DNA from 2 places in the Nocardioides sp. F233 genome. Region 2 is predicted to be linked to the other one. Evidence: riboswitches for the same ligand, from Rfam matches in the RefSeq annotation. Region 2 holds a riboswitch; the other holds the start of a gene.

Region 1 (4,512 bases), on a different contig from region 2:
CGCCATCCGCAGCGCAGCGGCCATCGCGACCGGGTCGTCGGCCCGCGTCACCGCGGTCGCGGCGAGGACCGCGTCGCACCCGAGCTCCATGGCCAGGGCGGCGTCGCTCGCCGTACCCACGCCGGCGTCGAGGACCACGGGTACGTCGACCGCGGCGCGGACCGCGGCGATCGCATGGGGGTTGAGGACACCCAGGCCCGAGCCGATCGGCGAGCCGAGCGGCATCACCGCCGCGCACCCGGCGTCGACCAGTCGACGCGCGAGGACGGGGTCGTCGGTCGTGTAGGGCAGCACCACGAACCCGCGCCGCACCAGCTGTTCCGCGGCGTCGAGGAGCTCGATCGCGTCGGGCAGCAACGAGCGCTCGTCGCCGATCACCTCGAGCTTCACCCAGTCGGTGCCGAGCGCCTCGCGGGCCAGCTCGGCGGTCAGCACCGCCTCCCGGGCGGACAGGCAGCCGGCGGTGTTGGGCAGCAGCCGGACGCCGGCGACGCGGAGCGCCGCGAGCAGGCCGCCGTCCGCGAGGGTCGACGTACGCCGGATCGAGACCGTCACCAGTCCCGGCCGCGCGGCCTCGAGAACCGGCGCGACGAGGGAGGTCCGGGGCAGGCCGCCCGTGCCGAGGAACAGCCGCGACGACAGCTGCACGCCGGCGATCGAGAGGGTGGTCATCCGCCCTGCACCGCCGTCACGACCTCGACGACGTCACCGTCGGCCAACCGCCACGACGCCCACTCGCCGCGCGGCACGACCTCCTCGTTGACCGCGACCGCGACGCCGTGGGGGCGGGCGTCGCCGAGACGGCGCTCCAGCAGGTCGGCGACGGTCGCCGTGTCGGTGACCGTCTCCCCGTTGCAGGTGATCATCGTGCTCCTTCCATCGTGCGGCGGGGGTCGAGGACGGGGTCGACCCGTCCGGTCTGGAGGTGGTCGGCCACGAGCTGCGCGGTGAGCGGCGCCAGCAGCACGCCGTGCCGGTAGTGGCCCGCAGCGAGGACGACGCCGTCGACGCCGCTGGGACCGACGAGCGGCAGACCGTCGACGGTGGCCGGGCGGTCGCGGGCGGTGCCCTCGACGAGCTCGGCCCGGTCGAGGGCGGGCCACAGCGCCCGCGCGGCCGCCAGCAGCCGGAGCGCCCCGCCGGCGGTCACCACGGGCGGAGCCGCGTGCGCCTCCGACGTCGCGCCGAGCACCACCCGGCCGTCGCCGCGCGGCACCAGGTAGACGGCCTCGCCGCCCACCCAGCCGCGGACGGTACGACGGGGCGGGTCGTCCGAGCGCAGCCGCAGGATCTCGCCGCGGACGCCGGAGACCAGGCCGGACCAGGGTTCCGGCAGTGCTGAGCCGGTCGCCACGACGGTGACCTCGGCGTCCGGTCGCGGCGTGCCGCGCAGCACCACCCGGTCCAGCAGGGCGTCGCAGACCGCCCGCGGGTCGACGCTCGCCTCGGACGGCAGCAGCGCACCGCCGCAGATCCGGGCCAGGGCGGGCTCGGCAGACCGGACCCCGGCGCGGCCGAGCAGCTCGACCGGGTGCCCGTGCCGGTGCAGGAGCGCGGCCTGCCGCTCGACCTGCTGGAGGTCGCCGGCGTCGTACCCGACGAGGAGGGTGCCGCTGCGCCGCAGCGCCACCCCCAGACGACCGGCCAATGCCGGCCACATCGCCAGCGACGCCACGCCCAGCCGGAGTATCTCCTCCTCGCCGTGCCAGACCTCGGCCGCCGGACTGAGCATCCCCGCGGCGGCGTACGACGCCCCGCCGGCCGGCCGTCGATCGACCACGGCAACGCAGTGGCCGCGTCGTGCCAGCTCCTCGGCGACCGTCAGCCCGACGATCCCCGCGCCCAGCACGTCGACCCGCATCCCGGCCACCTCAGGCCACTGCCGCGATGAGCTCCTTCGCTGCACCCACGGGATCGGGATGTCGCCAGATCGCGCCGATCACGGCGACGCCGGTGGCTCCGGCGGCCCGGACCTCGCCCGCGGTCGCTGCGGTGATCCCGCCGATCGCGACCAGCGGCAGCACGCCGGCCGCCTCGGCGACGCCAGGAACGCCCAGCGGCAGGGGCAGACCGGCCTTCGAGGCCGATGCGAAGACCGGCCCGAAGCCGGCGTAGTCCGCGCCCGCGGTGGTCGCCGCCACGACCTCGGCCCGCGACCGGCAGGTCGCGCCGAGCACCAGGCCGGGGGCCAGCCGCCGGGCGTCGGCGACGGCGAGGTCGTCCGCCCCCAGGTGCACGCCGTCGGCGTCCGCGGCCAGCGCCACGTCGAGCCGGTCGTTGACCACGACCAGCGCGCCCGCCGGGCGCACCGCGGTCACCACGGCCCGGGTGAGCGCGACCAGCGCGCCGGTGGCCAGGGACTTGGCCCGGACCTGGAAGCCGTCCACCCCGGCGTCAGCCAGGGCAGGCAGCAGGGAGAGGTCGTCGCAATCGGAGACCAGGCAGAAAAGGTGAGGCGTCATCGTTCCGTTCCTTCGCCGGCATGATCCGGATCAGGTGTGACGGTCGGAGCGGCTCCAGCTCCCTCTCAGCCCGCTGCCGCGGACTCCCGTGGGTTGTCGCCGGCGACGTTAGCAGCATCGTGCGACGAGAGGAACCGGCGTACCGCCAATGCAGCCGCCCGCCCCGCCCGGTTGCCGCCGATCGTGCTCGCGGACGGGCCGTAGCCGACCAGCTGCACCCGCGGGTCGCGGGCGGCGGTGGTCGCGGTCTGCACGTCGGCCCCGCTCTGCAGCAGGGCGATCCCGCCGCGCTCGCTGCGCAGGTGGAGCGGCGCGAGGTGGCCGACGGCTGGCCGGAACCCCGTGGCCCACAGGATCACGTCGGCACGCTCGAAGGAGCCGTCGGCCCAGCGCACGCCGTCCGGCTCGATCCGCGCGAACATGTCGCGGCGCTGCTCGTAGACGCCGAGCCGCGCCGCCTGCTGCTCCTGCGGACGCAGCGCCAGCCCGGTGACACTGACGACGCTCGCGGGCGGCAGGCCCGCGCGGACCCGCTCCTGGACCAGGCCGATCGCGTGTCGGCCGACGTTCTCGTCGAAGTCGTCGCGCCACACCGGCGGGCGCCGGGTCACCCACAGCACGTCGGTCCGTGGCGCCAGCTCGCCGAGGAACTGGACTGCCGAGGCACCGCCACCGACCACGACCACCCGCTTGCCGCGGAAGTGCTCCGGGCCCGGGTAGTCGGCGGTGTGCAGCTGCTCGCCGAGGAAGGTCTCGGCGCCGGGGTAGGACGGCACGAACGGCTGCGTCCAGGTTCCGGTGGCGTTGACCAGGGTCCGCGTGGCCCAGGACCGCTCCCCGGCGTGGACCACCAGCAGTTCGCCGTCGTCGGTCACCCGGTCCACCCGCACCGGGCGTACGACGGGCAGCCGGTGGTCGTCCTCGTAGCGGCCGAACCACGCCGGCACCACGGCATTGGCCCGTTCCCGCGAGTGGCCGGGGGCCGGGGCGTCGGGCAGGTCGGCCACGCCGTGCACGTCGTGCATCGACAGCGAGTCCCACCGGTGCTGCCACGCGCCGCCCGGTCGCTCGTTCGCGTCGAGCACGACGTGGTCGATGCTGAGCCGGGTCAGGTGGAAGGACGCCGAGAGGCCGGCCTGGCCGGCCCCGATGACCACTGCGTCGTACACGTGCACGGCGGGCAAAACAGCCGTTCCGGCCCGGATATGCCCCGTGACGTGACATTGTGAGTGATTCTTCGTTAAAACCTCGCGCAAAACCCTGCCTCGGCTCGCTTGGCGTGCCTTGGTGATGGTTTGCTTGGGGGGATCGACACATTCATAAGCAGTCAACACACGGATGGGAATGGGGTCCCGTGAACGTGCGGAAGTTCGTCTCCTTTGTCGCCTTCACCCTGGCGGGTGCAGGTCTTGTCGCCGTTCCGGCACCCGCAGCCCAGGCTGCGGACCCGGTCTACTGGTCCTACTCGGCCAGCACCGGCGCGACGTACATCAAGGTCCTGGACGGTGTCGTCCAGTCCGACCTGACCGCCCAGTCGGGCGTCACCGGCGGCGCGAAGTCCAGCAGCTCCAAGAACAGCACCGCTGCGGTCAACGTGCTCAACCTCGCCCAGGTCGGTGCGGTGGAGACCAAGACCGACGCCGTCGTGTCGCAGGTCCTGGGGCAGCCGCAGACCACGCTGAAGTCGTGGGCGCGGGTCGCCAACGTCAGCCTGCTCGGCGGCCTGATCACCGCGGACGCGCTCGAGACCAACGTGACGACCACCGGTCGCGCCGACGGCAACGGCTCGTACACCGCCAACAGCAAGCTGGCGAACATCAAGATCGCCGGCGTCAAGCTGCCGCTGAACATCCCCAAGAACTACGCCGTCACCATCCCCGGCGTCGCCAGCGTGACCCTCAACTACACGCTGCACGGCAAGTACGACCAGCCCGAGGGCGACCTGATCGGCACCATGGGCTGGGCCGTCGGCGTCACCCTGCTGCAGCCGCTCGGCGGCTACTCGGCCGGCGTCACCCTGCTGGTCAACCCGGTCAACCAGTACCTGTCC
Region 2 (4,512 bases):
CTGCTCCACCGGGCCGGACGCGACGGACTGGAGGAGAGCCCGTTCCTCGCCGTGCTGCGCACTGCCGGCGCGGAGGAGATCGCCGAGCTGTGGGCGGCCGGCCCCGGCGAGCTGCCGAAGCCCGTCGACTGGGCGTTCCCCGACACGTGGCTCGAGGGCGACCGCACCTTCGACATCGGCCGTCGCCAGCTGGACGCCGTGCACACCCCCGGCCACACCCCCGGCCACTACGTCTTCGCCGACCAGGCCGAGGGCGTCCTGTTCTCCGGCGACCACGTGCTCCCCACGATCACCCCGTCGATCGGGTTCACCGTCCCGCCCGCCGACCAGCCCCTCGGTCAGTTCATGGCCTCCCTCGCCCGGGTCCGCGAGCTCCCCGACCTGCGCATCCTGCCCGCGCACGGCCCGGTCGCGCCGTCGTCGTACGAGCGCGTCGACGAGCTCCTCGCCCACCACGAGGACCGCCTCGACCTGTGCCTGGCGTCGCTGAAGGAGCGCCGCTCCGCGACCTCCCTCGTCGTCGCCAGGGACCTCGGCTGGACCCGCCACGAGCGGGCTTTCGGCGAGCTCGACGTGTTCAGCCAGGGCATGGCCGCGATGGAGACCAAGGCGCACCTCGACCTGCTCGTCGCTCGGGGGCAGGCCACTGCCGTCGACCTGCCGGACGGCGTGGTCTACAGCGCGTCATGACCGCGGGCGACTGGCTCACCGTGGCCGACGGCGCTGACGAGTCGACGGTCGCGGCGGCGTACCGCGGTGCGCTGGCGGCCGTTCGGCACCGGCTGGGGCGTGTCGACATCGACCTGGTCTCCGACAAGCCCTGGCCCGACGAGGTGCAGTGGGCGGTCCGCGAGGGCGCGCGGCTGGTCGAGGAGCGACGGCCGCGGCGACCCAGGTGGTGGCCTGTCGGGTCCTCGACGATCCTCGGGGTGGACCCGCGGGACGAGGACCAGCTCGCCGTGGCGTCCGCGCTGGCGCCGTACACGATCGGCGGCACCGGCCTGAGCGCCCGCGGTCGCACCGTGTGGAGCGTCAACGACACCGGGACCAGCGCGGCCTTCCGGCTGACCGACGACGAGCTCGCCGAGGTGCGTGCTGCGGTGGCGGCGGCCGGTGGCGATCCACGGATGCTGGTCTGCCTCGAGCCGCACGGCGGGCGCGTCCTAGACTGACGACGTCAGACAGGGGAGCACCATCCGGGTGCTGAGAGTGCGGCGTGGGCCGCAGACCCTCCGAACCTGATCCGGTTAGCACCGGCGAAGGGAGTCAACCGATGCGTACGCGCATGCTCACCGGCCGCCTCACCCTGGTGGCCCTCTCGACCACGGTCCTGCTCGCCAGCGGCTGCTCGCTGATCAGCAGCGAGAGCGACAACGAGAAGGCCGACGACAAGACGGTCACGCTGGTGACGCACGAGTCGTTCGCGATCCCTGACGAGCTGGTCAAGGCGTTCGAGATGGACACCGGCTACGACCTGAAGATCAGCAAGCTCGAGGACGCAGGCGCGCTGACCAACGAGCTGGTCCTGACCAAGGACAAGCCGGTCGGCGACGTCGTCTTCGGTGTCGACAACACCTTCGCGACGCGGGCGATCGACGAGGGCGTGTTCGCGTCGTACGCGCCGACGCTGCCGAAGGGCGCCGACGCCTACGAGCTCGACGGCGACGATGACCACGCGCTCACCCCGGTCGACACCGGGAACGTCTGCGTCAACGTCGACGACGCGTGGTTCCAGGCCAAGGGCATCCCGGCGCCCACGACCCTCGATGACCTCACGAAGCCCGCCTACAAGGACCTCTTCGTGATCCCGGGCGCCAGCACCAGCTCGCCCGGCCTGGCCTTCCTGCTGGCCACGATCGCGAAGTACGGCGACGACTGGGCGTCGTACTGGACCAAGCTCGTCGACAACGGCGCGAAGGTCGTCAAGGGCTGGTCCGACGCGTACTTCACCGACTTCACCTTCTCCGGCGGCGACCGGCCGATCGTCGTGTCCTACGACTCCTCGCCGGCGTTCACGCTGACCAAGGCGGGCGACCGGACGACGACCAGCGCGCTGCTGGACGGCTGCTTCGAGCAGGTCGAGTACGCCGGCGTGCTGCACGGCGACACGACCAACACCGCCGGCGCGCACGCCGTGATCGACTGGCTGCTCTCGCCCGAGGTCCAGGCCGCGCTGCCCGAGTCGATGTACGTCTTCCCGGTCGACGCGTCCGTCGAGCTGCCCGCGGACTGGGCGACGTTCGCGAAGCGGCCCGAGACCACCGAGCAGGTCGCGCCGGCCGAGATCACCGAGAAGCGCAAGGCGTGGCTGGAGCAGTGGACGGAGATCGTCTCGCGATAGGTGGTACGACGGTGACCCGACGACTCGCGCTGGGACTGCTCGCCGCGGTCCCGGTCGCGGTCCTCGCCGTCTTCTTCGTGCTGCCGGTCGGCGCGATGCTCCACCGCGGCGTGTGGCCGGAGGGCTCGTTCGACCCCGGCGCCGTGCTCGACGTGCTGCGGCGCCCGCGGACCGGCCGGGTGCTGTGGTTCACCGTGTGGACCAGCAGCGTCGCGACCACGCTCGCGGTGCTGCTCGGCCTGCCGGCGGCGTACGTCCTGCACCGACTGCGCTTCCCCGGCCGGGCCCTGATCCGTACGGCGCTGCTCGTGCCGTTCGTGCTGCCCACCGTGGTGGTCGGGCTGGCCGTGCGTGAGCTGATCTCGTCGTCGGGGCCGCTCGGGTTCCTCGACCTCGACGGCACCCCGGCCGCCATCCTGATCGGCCTGGTCTTCTTCAACGTGGCGGTCGTGATCCGCACGGTCGGCGTCGCCTGGGAGGGCCTCGACCGCAGGCCCGGTGAGGCCGCGGCCGCGCTCGGCGCCACGCCCCTCCAGGTGTTCCGCACCGTCACCCTGCCCGCGCTGCGCCCGGCGATCGTCTCCGCGGCCAGCGTGGTGTTCCTGTTCTGCGCGACCGCGTTCGGCGTCGTGCTCGTGCTCGGGGGCGTGCGGTACTCCTCGGTCGAGACCGAGATCTACCTGCTCACCGCCGACCTGCTCGACCTGCCGGCCGCTGCCGCGCTCTCGCTCGTGCAGATGCTGGCGGTCGTGGCACTGCTCGTCGTGGTCGGCCGACTGCGCGCCGTACCCGACCCGACGGTCCGCCGTGTCGCCGCCAGTCCCGCCCGCCCTCGCCCGCGTGACCTCCCGGCCCTCGCTGTCACCGCGCTGACCCTCGGGCTCGTGGCGCTGCCGGTGCTGGCGCTCCTGATCGGTTCGGTACGACGCGACGGCCACTGGACGCTCGCCCACTACCGCGCCCTCGGCGGCTCGGCCGACGGCCTGCTCCAGGTGTCGGTCACCCATGCGCTCACCGCGAGCCTGCGGATCGCGGTCGACGCGACCTGGATGTCGCTGTCGCTCGCGCTGGTCGTGGCGTTCGTGGTGACCCGGAAGGTCCGCAGCAGAGCGGGAAAGCGGGCGCGGACGATCCTCGACGGCTTCTTCATGCTGCCCCTCGGCGTCTCCGCGGTCACCCTCGGCTTCGGCTTCCTGATCGCCCTCGACCAGCCGCCGCTCGACCTGCGCGCGAGCCCGCTGCTCGTGCCGATCGCCCAAGCGCTTGTTGCGTTGCCCCTCGTCGTGCGAACGCTGGTCCCGGTGCTCGCCGGCATCGACGACCGCCAGCGCCAGGCCGCCGCGTCGCTCGGCGCGGGTCCGCTGCGTACCCTGCAGACGGTCGATCTTGCCGTCGTGTGGCGGCCGCTGCTGGCCGCGGCGGGCTTCGCGTTCGCGGTGTCGCTGGGGGAGTTCGGCGCGACGTCGTTCATCGTGCGGCCCGCCGAGCCGACCCTGCCGGTCGTGATCTACCGCTTGCTCGGGCACCCGGGCGCCCTCAACTACGGCACCGCCATGGCCGCCTCGGTGGTGCTCGCCGCCGTGACCGCAGGTGTCATCCTCGTCGTCGAGCGGCTGCGTGTGCCGGGAGTGGGGTCGTGGTGAGCCTGGATCTGCAGGGAGTGACCGTCGCCTTCGACGGGGCGGTGGCGGTCGACGCCGTCGACCTGGCCGTCGAGGACGGCCACGTGCTCGCGGTCCTCGGGCCGTCCGGCTGCGGGAAGTCCACGCTGCTGCGTGCGGTCGCCGGCCTCGAGCCGCTGTCGTCCGGCCGGATCGGCTGGGACGGCGCCGACCTCGCCGGCACCCCCACCCACCGGCGCGGGTTCGCCCTGATGTTCCAGGACGGCCAGCTCTTCGACCACCTCACCGTCGCCCGCAACGTCGGCTACGCCCGCCGGCTGCAGGGCGCCTCCCGCACCGCCGTCCGCGCCGAGGTCGACGACCTGCTCGGCCTCGTCGGCCTGGGCGGGTACGCCGACCGCCTGCCCCGCACCCTGTCCGGCGGCGAGCGGCAGCGGGTCGCGCTCGCCCGATCCCTGGCCGCACGTCCCCGGCTGCTGCTGCTCGACGAGCCGCTGAGCGCCCTCGACGCCGGCCTGCGCGGCCGGCTCGCGGCCGACCTGCGACGGA

The links. A riboswitch is a leader RNA that binds a small molecule or an ion and turns the genes downstream of it on or off. The one in region 2 is predicted to bind thiamine pyrophosphate.
Region 1: it holds a riboswitch for thiamine pyrophosphate, as region 2 does, so the genes downstream of both, thiE (thiamine phosphate synthase) here and ACZYRU_RS20065 (thiamine ABC transporter substrate-binding protein) in region 2, are expected to answer to the same signal.

What each region holds. Positions count from the first base shown of each region.
Region 1 is NZ_JBVASH010000008.1:31,166-35,677, forward strand. Features, by position in the region: gene ACZYRU_RS24575 (thiazole synthase) at 1-672, opposite strand, end outside; gene thiS (sulfur carrier protein ThiS) at 669-866, opposite strand; gene ACZYRU_RS24585 (FAD-dependent oxidoreductase) at 863-1,861, opposite strand; gene thiE (thiamine phosphate synthase) at 1,872-2,462, opposite strand; TPP riboswitch at 2,453-2,562, opposite strand; gene ACZYRU_RS24595 (NAD(P)-binding domain-containing protein) at 2,528-3,637, opposite strand; gene ACZYRU_RS24600 (choice-of-anchor P family protein) at 3,817-4,512, shown strand, end outside.
Region 2 is NZ_JBVASH010000005.1:207,853-212,364, forward strand. Features, by position in the region: gene ACZYRU_RS20055 (MBL fold metallo-hydrolase) at 1-690, shown strand, start outside; gene ACZYRU_RS20060 (hypothetical protein) at 687-1,172, shown strand; TPP riboswitch at 1,174-1,282, shown strand; gene ACZYRU_RS20065 (thiamine ABC transporter substrate-binding protein) at 1,274-2,341, shown strand; gene ACZYRU_RS20070 (ABC transporter permease) at 2,353-3,984, shown strand; gene ACZYRU_RS20075 (ABC transporter ATP-binding protein) at 3,978-4,512, shown strand, end outside.